DNA from 3 places in the Rhizobium sp. O111 genome. Region 2 is predicted to be linked to each of the others. Evidence: predicted binding sites of a transcription regulator. Region 2 holds the regulator's gene; each other region holds the start of a gene.
The links. Region 2 encodes LexA, which represses DNA repair genes until DNA is damaged. Its sites were predicted from a motif close to TGTTCNNNNTGTGTTCNG; they were not measured.

Region 1 (3,272 bases), 900 kb from region 2:
TGGATGGTCTCGGGCGATAGCGACTTCCTGTTGCATTGCGTGGCTGAAAACCTGACGCGGTTCCAGGACTTCGTCATCGAGGTGCTGACCGCCAACGAGCATGTCGACACCGTGCGCACCATGCTGACGATCCGCCAGATCAAGAAACTCGGATTGACCGAAGTCTGATTTGTCTCAGCCGAGGCTGTCGTAGATAGCCTTCAGCTTCGTGGCTTCGCCTTCGATGCGGAAGTTTTCCATGACATGCGTCTGGGCATTGGCGGCGAGCCGCGCCAGGCGGCTTTCATCATCCATGAGTTCCGAAACGGCCTTTGCCATCGCATCGAGATCGTCGCGGGCAATCAGCACGCCCGCGCCGTTATCGCCCGTGGTCACGATCTCCGGAAAAGCGCCGACATCGGTTGCGACGACGGGGACGCCTGTGGCCATGGCTTCGAGCGGGGTCAGGCCGAAACCTTCCCAGCGCTGCGGCGCAACGAACAAATCAAGCGCGCGGTACCAGTCGTTGATGTTGGTGTGTTCGCCGACGAAGAGGATGCGGTCGGAGAGGCCGGCGGCGGCGACCTTGGCCTTCAGGCCGTTCTCGAACTCGACATGCTGGGCCGTGGCGCGGCCGGCGATGATGGCGCTCCACTCAGGATGATCGGGGAGAAGCCGCAGCATGGTGTCGACGAAGAGGTCGGTGCCCTTCTGGTGGCGGACGCGGCCGAAGCAGCCGGCGATCTTCTTGTCCGGGTCGAGGCCGCATTCGCGCTTGGCCTGCGCCTTATCGGATGGCGGCGAGAAGCGGGCGGTGTCGATGCCGTGCAGGATGACGGTGCTGGGCACTTCCAGATAGTTGGCCGTCTTGCCCGAGGTCGCGATGACCGCGTCCATCTTCGAGACGAGGAACTTCGTCCAGCCGCTGTGTTTGCGCTGCGATGCGGAGGTGAAGACGATCTTCAGCTTCATGCGCAGGAGGTCGCGCATGATGAGGGCAGGGAGCATCTCGATGTTGCGGCGCGCATGCCAGACGCGGAAGGGCCGGGTCGAGGGCGCGCGCCATAGTTTCGAAAGGTCGCGAAAGCGGATATGCGGGATCGATTCCGGCAGGCCCGGCCCGAGCGCCGCGATCTTTTGACCGAGCGCCCGCTGGACCGGGATAAGCTGGATGATCGTCGAGGTGACGCCTGACAGACGCTTCTTGAAGTTCGGCGCTACGATTTCGACGTCAGCGATATCGACGATGTGCGATCGGCCGCGATCCGCCAAGGTCCTCAGCCCCAGGTGATGGCCAGAACTTCGTAAGCCTTGGAGCCGCCGGGCGCGTTGACCTCGATGGAATCGCCGACTTCCTTGCCGATCAGCGCGCGGGCGATCGGGGAGGAGATGGAGATGCGGCCGGCCTTCACGTCGGCTTCCTGGTCGCCAACGATCTGGTAGGTCTTTTCTTCCTCGGTGTCTTCGTCGACGAGCTTCACCTTGGCGCCGAACTTGATCGTGCTGCCGGACATCTTGGAGAGGTCGATGACCTCGGCGCGCGCCGTCAGATCCTCAAGCTCGCCGATGCGGCCTTCGTTGTGGCTCTGGGCTTCCTTGGCGGCATGGTACTCGGCGTTCTCCGAGAGGTCGCCGTGTGCGCGGGCCTCGGCAATCGCCTCGATGATTCGCGGGCGTTCTTCCTGCTGACGCCAGCGCAGCTCTTCCTGCAGCTTGACGAAACCACCCTGCGTCATCGGTACCTTATCAACCATTTTCTTGTCCTTCAGTCTTTGTGTCGGCTAGGCAGAGACACAAAAGAAAACAGGTCCCGAAGGGGAACTTCGGAACCATGCAAAAACTCTATCTGCTTCGTTTATAGCAGATTGCCTCCGTCGATTTCCAGAGAATTCGATGAAGCGACTTGCAACCCCTCATGGCTTTTCGCGTCAAACTTGAAAAACATCGATCCATGGCGGCTTTTCTTGACTGTTAGCGATAGAACATATAGTGAACATAGGCATGAAGAAGTCACTCGAAGAGCGGTTGGCCATCCTCTCGGACGCGGCCAAATATGACGCCTCCTGCGCCTCCAGCGGAACCACCAAGCGCGATTCCGGCAAGAGCGGCGGGCTTGGTTCGACCGAAGGCGCCGGCATCTGCCACGCCTATGCGCCGGATGGGCGATGCATTTCGCTGCTGAAGATCCTGCTCACCAACTTCTGCATCTACAACTGCGCCTATTGCATCAATCGCTCGTCCAGCAATGTGGAGCGGGCGCGGTTCACGCCGGAGGAGGTTATCTGGCTGACGCTGGAGTTTTATCGGCGCAATTATATCGAGGGGCTTTTCCTGTCGTCTGGCATCATCCGCTCCTCCGACCACACGATGGAGGAGATGGTGCGGATCGTGCGCGAGCTTCGCACCACGCATAACTTCCGGGGCTACATTCATCTGAAGTCCATTCCCGAGGCCTCGCCGCATCTGATCGAGGAAGCCGGGCTCTATGCCGACCGTTTGTCGCTCAACATCGAGTTGCCGACCGATCGCGGCATCGCGCAACTGGCGCCGGAGAAGAAACCGGCCAGCATTCGTCGGTCGATGGGCGATCTCAGATTGAAGATCGAGGCGGCCTCCGAGCCGACGCTGCAGACCAAACGGCGCAAGCGTTTCGTGCCTGGCGGGCAGAGCACGCAGATGATCGTCGGCGCCGATGGCGCCAATGATGCGACCATTCTGGGAACCAGCGCGCAGCTTTACGGGAGCTACGGGCTGAGGCGCGTCTATTACTCGGCCTTCAGCCCCATTCCCGACTCGTCGAAGAACCTGCCGCTGATCAAGCCGCCGCTGATGCGCGAGCATCGGCTTTACCAGGCGGACTGGCTCTATCGTTTCTATGGTTTCGGGATCGACGAGATCACGTCCTCGCAGGAGGGCGGGATGCTCGACCTCAATCTCGACCCGAAGCTTGCCTGGGCGCTCGGCAACCGCAACGATTTCCCCGTCGATATCAACAGGGCGCCGCGCGAGACGCTGCTTCGCGTGCCGGGGCTGGGGACGAAGACGGTGAAATCGATCCTCTCGGCGCGGCGCTTCCGAAAGCTGCGGATCGAGGACCTGACGCGGCTTGGCGTGTCGATCAAGAAGGTGCAGGCGTTCATCTCGGCCGAGGGTTGGTCGCCGCGCCGGCTGATCGACCGACCGGATCTGAGGGCGATGTTCGAGCCGAAGCCGGAACAATTGTCGTTGCTGTGATGATTGCCGTGTTGCTGGAGGGCCGGGGGGAATTGGCCGAGTGGCGCGACGCGGCGCGG
Region 2 (3,272 bases):
ATCGGCGGTTTCTCGACGGCGCTGTTTTCGATCGAGCATTTTCACAGGCTGAGCGGCTACGGCCTTCCCGCCAACCTGCTTGCCATGCCCGTCATCTCCTTCATCGTCATGCCCTTCGGAATGGCCGCGATGTTGGCGACGCCATTTGGCCTCGACGCTGTGCCGTGGAAGGTCGCCGGCTTCGGGCTGGATCTCGTGATCGACATCGCAAAGATGGTTTCCGGCTGGGGCGGCAGTGTCGATATCGGGCGGATTCCCGAATGGTATTTCGCGATCGCCGTACTCGGCTTCCTCGTCTGGGGGCTGATGCGGACGCGCCTGCGATGGATCGGCGCTGCGGTTGCCGCGCTTGCAACGATCGTCGTCGTCCTGCTGCCTGCGACACCTGCGCCAGAACTCGTCGTGTCCGAGGATGGAAGCCTTGTGGCGGCAGTTACAGGCGACGGCCTTGCCAGCAACCGCGAACGGCCGCCCGACTTCATCTTCGGGCAATGGCAGCGCGCGCTCGCGATCGAAGACCACAAGCCGCCGGATGTGATCGAAGGCGAGGCATTGTCCATTCCCAGGAGGGGTGAGCCAAGGCCACGACTGACACTGAAACAACAACGCGAAGCGCGCGCCATGATGCGCGAAGCAGCGGCTTCGACAAACGACAGCGGTTTCCAGTGCCTCAAGATGGCCTGGTGCGTGACAGCGCTCGATAGCGGCTACGTCATCGCGACGCTCGAAAACGCCGCCTATCTCGGTCCCGCCTGCGATGTGGCCGATATCGTCATCACGCCTGTCCGTCTGCGCCAGGCGACATGCCGTTCCGGCGCAATGCTATTGACCGGCGAAACCCTCAGGCGATCGGGCGCCGTCGAAATCCGTATCGACGAGCAGGGGACACCCGTCGTCAAAACCGCCTATGAAAGCCTCGGTCGCCCCTGGTTGCGCCATCGCGCCTATGACTGGCGCAACGACAGCTTCAGCGACGACCAGTCACCGCCTGGCGATGTCACCACTCAGTGATACCGGCGAATAAGCCCGACGAGCTTGCCCTGAACCTTGACGCGGTCAGGCCCGAAAATGCGGGTTTCGTAAGCCGGGTTCGCAGCTTCCAGCGCGATCGACGCGCCCTTGCGGCGGAAGCGCTTCAGCGTCGCCTCTTCATCGTCGACAAGCGCCACGACGATGTCGCCGGGATTGGCGGTGTTGCCGTTGCGGATGATGACGGTGTCGCCGTCGAAAATGCCGGCTTCGATCATCGAGTCGCCCTTGACCTCGAGCGCGTAGTGCTCGCCGGAGCCGAGCATGTCGGCGGGGACGGTGATGTCGTGGGTGTTGTTCTGGATCGCCGAGATCGGCACACCGGCGGCGATCCGGCCCATGACGGGAACGGACGCCGAGTTGCCGTTGTCGGCGCTGGGCGCGGCCTTCGGGGCAGGGGCCGCGGCCACCGGCTGCGGCTTGCCGAGGCTGCCCTCGATGACGCTCGGCGAGAAGCCGCGTCGCGGCTGCAGGCTCGGATTATAGGCTTCCGGCAGCTTGATGACCTCGAGCGCGCGCGCCCGGTTTGGCAGCCGGCGAATGAAGCCGCGCTCTTCCAGCGCCGTGATCAGCCGGTGAATGCCGGATTTTGATGCTAGATCGAGTGCATCCTTCATTTCGTCGAAGGATGGCGGAACGCCCGACTCTTTCATCCGCTCATGAATGAACAGAAGCAGTTCTTGTTGCTTGCGTGTCAGCATCGAAATGAACCCCAGAGTCGTGAAACAAAGCCAGAACGGACACTATATGTTCCATATGTGTTCCGCAAGTGCCTAAATTTTCGTAAAACTTGGCTCGGAATCGTCGCGATTTTGCACTTCATTCGATTTAACCGCGCTCGCCTCTTGCATTGTGGCGAAAGCCAGCGCACATCTCTGCCGATTTCGGGAGGATTTGCCGATGAGTGACCCCCATCCCCTGGACCACGTGGTGCTGCCGGTGGTCAATATCGAGATGGCGCGCGAGCGCCTGGGCAAGCTCGGTTTTACCGTCGCCGCCGATGCGCGGCACCCATTCGGCACCGAGAATGCCTGCGTCTTCTTTGCCGACAAAACCTACCTCGAGCCGCTCGGCATCGCCAGCCTGGAGACTTACGAAGCGGCCATCGGAGACGGCAACGTTTTCACCGCACGTGATCGTGCCTTCCGCTTCCGCTGCGGCGACGACGGCCTGTCGGCTATCGTCTTCGGTACGCCGGATGCCGATAGCGATCACGCCCGCTTCATCGACGATGGCATGAGCGGCGGCGAGATGCTGAGATTTGCCCGGCAGATGAAGATGCCGGATGGTTCTGAGGCGACCGCCGCGTTCCGCCTGGCTTTCGCGGCCGATCTGCGCGCACCCGATTTCTTCCTCTTCGCCTGCCAGCGCGTCAACCCACTGCCCAGCGATCTCAAGGCCTTGGAAACCCATGCGAATGGCGTTTTGGGCATCCTGTCGATCGTGCTCTCGTCGTCCGATCCCAAGGCGTTCGCGCCGCTGTTGCAGCTGGCGTCTGATGCGCAGGCGACCCGCGAGGAGGCGTTCGGTGTCAGCCTGGATGCCGGCAACGCCCGTATCAATATCCTGTCGCCGGATGGCTTGAACGCTTACTACGATCTCGCCGAGCCCAAGGCCGATCGCGGCCTGCGTGGCGCGGCGATTGTCTTTTCCGTTGCCGATCTCGCCGTGACAGAGGCGCATTTGGCTGCTAACGGGATCACCTATACACGCAAGAACAATCGAATTCTGGTGAAGGCCGCACCCGGCCAGGGCGCGCTCTTCGCCTTCGAGGAGAAACGATGACTGAGACCAATTCCGAGGTGGCCGTTGGCGAAGGCGCCGGCCGTGTGGTGTTTTCCAACACCGGCAAGCTGTCGCTGATCGCCGGCCCCTGCCAGATGGAAAGCCGCGACCATGCCTTCATGATCGCCGGCACGCTGAAGGAGCTCTGCGACAAGCTCGGCATCGGCCTTGTCTACAAGTCCTCCTTCGACAAGGCCAACCGCACCTCGCTGTCGGCCCAGCGCGGCATCGGTCTTGAAACGGCGCTCGAAGTCTTCGCCGATCTCAAGAAGGAATACGGCTTCCCTGTCTTGACCGACATCCACACCGAGGAGCAGTGCGCCGAAGTCGCCGCTGTCGTCGATGTGCTGCAGATCCCGGCCTTCCTTAGCCGGCAGACGGACCTGCTGGTCGCTGCCGCCAAGACCGGCCGCGCCATCAACGTCAAGAAGGGCCAGTTCCTGGCGCCTTGGGACATG
Region 3 (3,272 bases), 2.1 Mb from region 2:
CTGCGCCGCTCGGTGCTGAGCGTTCCCGCGATCAACCCTCGCGCACTCGAAAAGACCCATCAGCTCGATTGCGATGCGGTGATCTTCGACCTCGAGGATTCCGTGGCACCCGAGAAGAAAGCCGAAGCGCGCGATAACCTGGCCGCCTTCTTCCGGGGCAAACCGCTCGAGGGCAAGGAACGCATCATCCGCATCAACGGCCTCGACACCAACTGGGGCCGCGCCGACATGGAGCTCGTGAGCGCGCTGGAGCCGGATGCCGTTCTGCTGCCGAAGGTCAACGAACCGCAGGACGTGATGTCGGTCAGCGATCTTCTCGCGGATGGCGATGCGCCGGACGAACTGCGGATCTGGGCGATGATAGAGACACCGCGCGGCATCCTCAATGCCGCGGTGATCGCCGAGGCCGGCCGAACGGCGGGCTCAAGGCTCGATTGCTTCGTCGTCGGCCTCAACGACCTCAGAAAGGAAACCGGCGTGCTACCGCAGCCCGGCCGGCAATATCTTGTGCCCTGGTTGATGCAGGTGATCCTCGCCGTGCGCGCTTACGGCCTCTGCGCCATCGACAGCGTCTTCAACGATTTCAAGGATATCGATGGCTTCGACACCGAATGCGCCGAGGCACGCGCCATGGGCTTCGATGGCAAGATGCTGATCCACCCCACGCAGATCGAACCCGCCAACCGGCATTTCGGCCCGGACGCATCCGCCATCGCCGAAGCTGAGGCGATCATGAAAGCCTTCGCCGACCCCGCCACGGATGGCCTCAACGTCATCAATGTCGACGGACGCATGATCGAGCGGCTGCATCTTGTCCAGGCGGAAACTCTGGTTCATAAAGCCCGCCTGATTGCAGAACGCCAGAAGGCAAAAGGCCAGACGGCAAACTGAAAGACGATGTAATGAAGCTCTACCGCCTTCTGACCGGCCAGGACGACGCCGCTTTCTGCCACCGCGTAACCGACGCCCTCAACAAGGGCTGGTCGCTGAACGGCTCGCCGGCCATGACTTTCAACTCGCAGACCGGCCAGGTGATGTGCGCCCAGGCGATCGTCAAGCATGTCGAAGGCAAGGACTACCACCCCGACATGAAGCTTTCCGAGCAGTAAGATTTGCTGTGGGGCGCCTGAAGAGCCCAGCGCCTAGCGCTCGGCCGCCTCTTCGGCGCTCGCCTCGATCCGCTCCATGTCGTCATCGCTGAGGCCGAAATGGTGGCCGATCTCATGGATCAGCACGTGGGTGATGATATCGCCCAGCGTCTCGTCGTTCTCGGCCCAGTAATCGAGGATCGGGCGCCGGTAGAGGCGGATGCGATTGGGAAGCTCGCCCGTTTCCAAGGTGAAGCGCTCGGAAATCCCGCGTCCCTCGAACAGGCCGAGTAGATCGAACGGCGTTTCCAGCGCCATGTCCTCGAACACCTCGTCATCGGGGAAGTCTTCGATCTCGATCGTCAGATTGGTCGTCAGCGCACGGAATTCTTCCGGCAGGTGGCTGTAGGCCTCCATCGCCAAAGACTCGAACGTGCTGATTGTCGGAGCGTGGCGATCCTGCCAATTGTCGCTCTGGTCTATGCGAGCCATAAAAGCTCCTTTCCTTTGCCGCCCATATAGAGCCTTTGCCGCTGATTTTCGAGAGCGGAATCAAGGGCAGGAATAAATTCACATCAAACGGCTGTTGACTCTTCGGCCGAGCTCTGGAATCCATAAGAACATAATAGGAACATCCGATAGATGGAGTGACGTCGTGGCACAGTCGGCCGTGGCGCGCGAGCGGCTTTTTGCGCTCCGCGAAACCATTGCAAAGCTTGAAGGAAAACCGGTGCCCGCATTGGCGGCGGCGGAAAACCAGGCTTTGGCCGACACCGTTCTCGACAAGCCGAAGAGCGAAGACGTCCTGCGCCTGCCGCTTGGCATCCCCGCTCTGGATGAGGCGCTCGACGGCGGCCTGCCGCTTGACGGCCTGACCGAAATCCGCACGACGCTGCTGCGCAATGCCGGCGCAAGCAGCGGCTTCGTTCTCGCGATCGCGGCAATGCTCCAGCATGGGCAAGAGGAAGGTGCGAACGCGCACCTGCCGATCCTCTGGATCGCCGATACGGTGGCGACGATGGAGGCCGGGCGGCCCTATGCCGTCGGCCTCAGCGATTTCGGCCTGAAGTCGCGGCTCTTCCTGCACGCCGCGCCGAAAAAGCTGGAGGACGCACTGTGGCTGGCGGAAACCGCCGTCGAAAGCGGCGTCTTTCCGGCCACCATTCTTGAGGTTCGCGGCAATCCCAGGCCCTTCGGCCTGACGGAAAGCCGTCGTCTCAACCTGCGGGCCAAGGCGTCGCGCCGCCCGCTTTTCCTGTTGCGGCAGGCAGCGGAGGAAGAGGCCAGCAGCGCCATCTTCCGCTTCCTTGCCGAACCCGCGCCATCTGCGGCGCGGCCCTTGCCTGATGGTTCGATGCTGGGCGGCAGCATCGGCAATCCGATCTTTCGCATCACCCTGGAGAAGAGCCGAAACCCGGCTCCCTTCTCCATTCTTCTGGAGTGGAACCCCCATGACCGCCGGTTTTTCCCTGTCCGCCCATCAGCCGACACTCGCTTTCCAGGCGAACGCTCAGCGCATTCTGGCACTGTATTTTCCGCATTTGCCGACCGATCGCATATCCAGGAAGAAATGGGGTCTCGCCTGGCGTTTACGCAATCGTCCTGAGACGCCGCCGATCGTCTGCTCCGGCCGCCACGCCAACACCATGCGGCTGACGGCGCTGGACGAGGCAGCCGAGGCGATCAACCTGAAAAAGAGCATGGGTGTCGCCGAAGCCCGCGCCATCCATCCGACGATCGAGGTGATCGAGGAAGATCCGGCCGCCGACCAGCGCTTTCTCGAAGGCATCGCCGATTGGTGTGACCGCTATACGCCGCTGGTGGCGCTCGACGGCAGGGATGGACTTTTTCTAGATATCACCGGCTGCGCTCATCTCTTAGGCGGAGAAAAGGCGCTCCTCAAGGATATCCTGTCCAGGCTCTTTCAAATGGGCATCGACGTCCGGGGCGCGATCACCTCCTCCCCGGGCCTCTCCTGGGCGGTCAGCCGTTTCGGCCAGGGAGGCGTGATCGACGCGGATGAGACGGAACGGGTCGTTGCCCCTCTACCGGTCGCAGCACTCCGTCTCTCGGACGATACGGTCGCAGCGCTCACCAAGATGGGGCTGAAATATATCGGCGACCTGATGGAAACCCCGCGTGCGCCGCTGACCCGCCGCTTCGGCGCAAGTGTGCTGCTGCGGC

Region 1: ACVTFQ_RS11385 (putative DNA modification/repair radical SAM protein) is a predicted target of LexA. The motif match lies at 1,958-1,975, and genes of this name have one in related genera.
Region 3: ACVTFQ_RS17210 (ImuA family protein) is a predicted target of LexA. The motif match lies at 1,705-1,722, and genes of this name have one in related genera.

Annotation. Positions count from the first base shown of each region.
Region 1 covers NZ_JBSHXL010000001.1:2,235,343-2,238,614, reverse strand. The annotation lists gene ACVTFQ_RS11400 (Lrp/AsnC family transcriptional regulator) at 1-168, shown strand, start outside; gene ACVTFQ_RS11395 (glycosyltransferase family 4 protein) at 175-1,227, opposite strand; gene greA (transcription elongation factor GreA) at 1,257-1,733, opposite strand; gene ACVTFQ_RS11385 (putative DNA modification/repair radical SAM protein) at 1,981-3,213, shown strand; gene ACVTFQ_RS11380 (UdgX family uracil-DNA binding protein) at 3,213-3,272, shown strand, end outside.
Region 2 covers NZ_JBSHXL010000001.1:1,333,004-1,336,275, forward strand. The annotation lists gene ACVTFQ_RS06840 (ComEC/Rec2 family competence protein) at 1-1,011, shown strand, start outside; gene lexA (transcriptional repressor LexA) at 1,005-1,730, opposite strand; gene ACVTFQ_RS06850 (VOC family protein) at 1,930-2,814, shown strand; gene kdsA (3-deoxy-8-phosphooctulonate synthase) at 2,811-3,272, shown strand, end outside.
Region 3 covers NZ_JBSHXL010000001.1:3,437,030-3,440,301, forward strand. The annotation lists gene ACVTFQ_RS17195 (HpcH/HpaI aldolase/citrate lyase family protein) at 1-891, shown strand, start outside; gene ACVTFQ_RS17200 (DUF1737 domain-containing protein) at 903-1,109, shown strand; gene ACVTFQ_RS17205 (metallopeptidase family protein) at 1,143-1,580, opposite strand; gene ACVTFQ_RS17210 (ImuA family protein) at 1,744-2,694, shown strand; gene ACVTFQ_RS17215 (Y-family DNA polymerase) at 2,735-3,272, shown strand, end outside.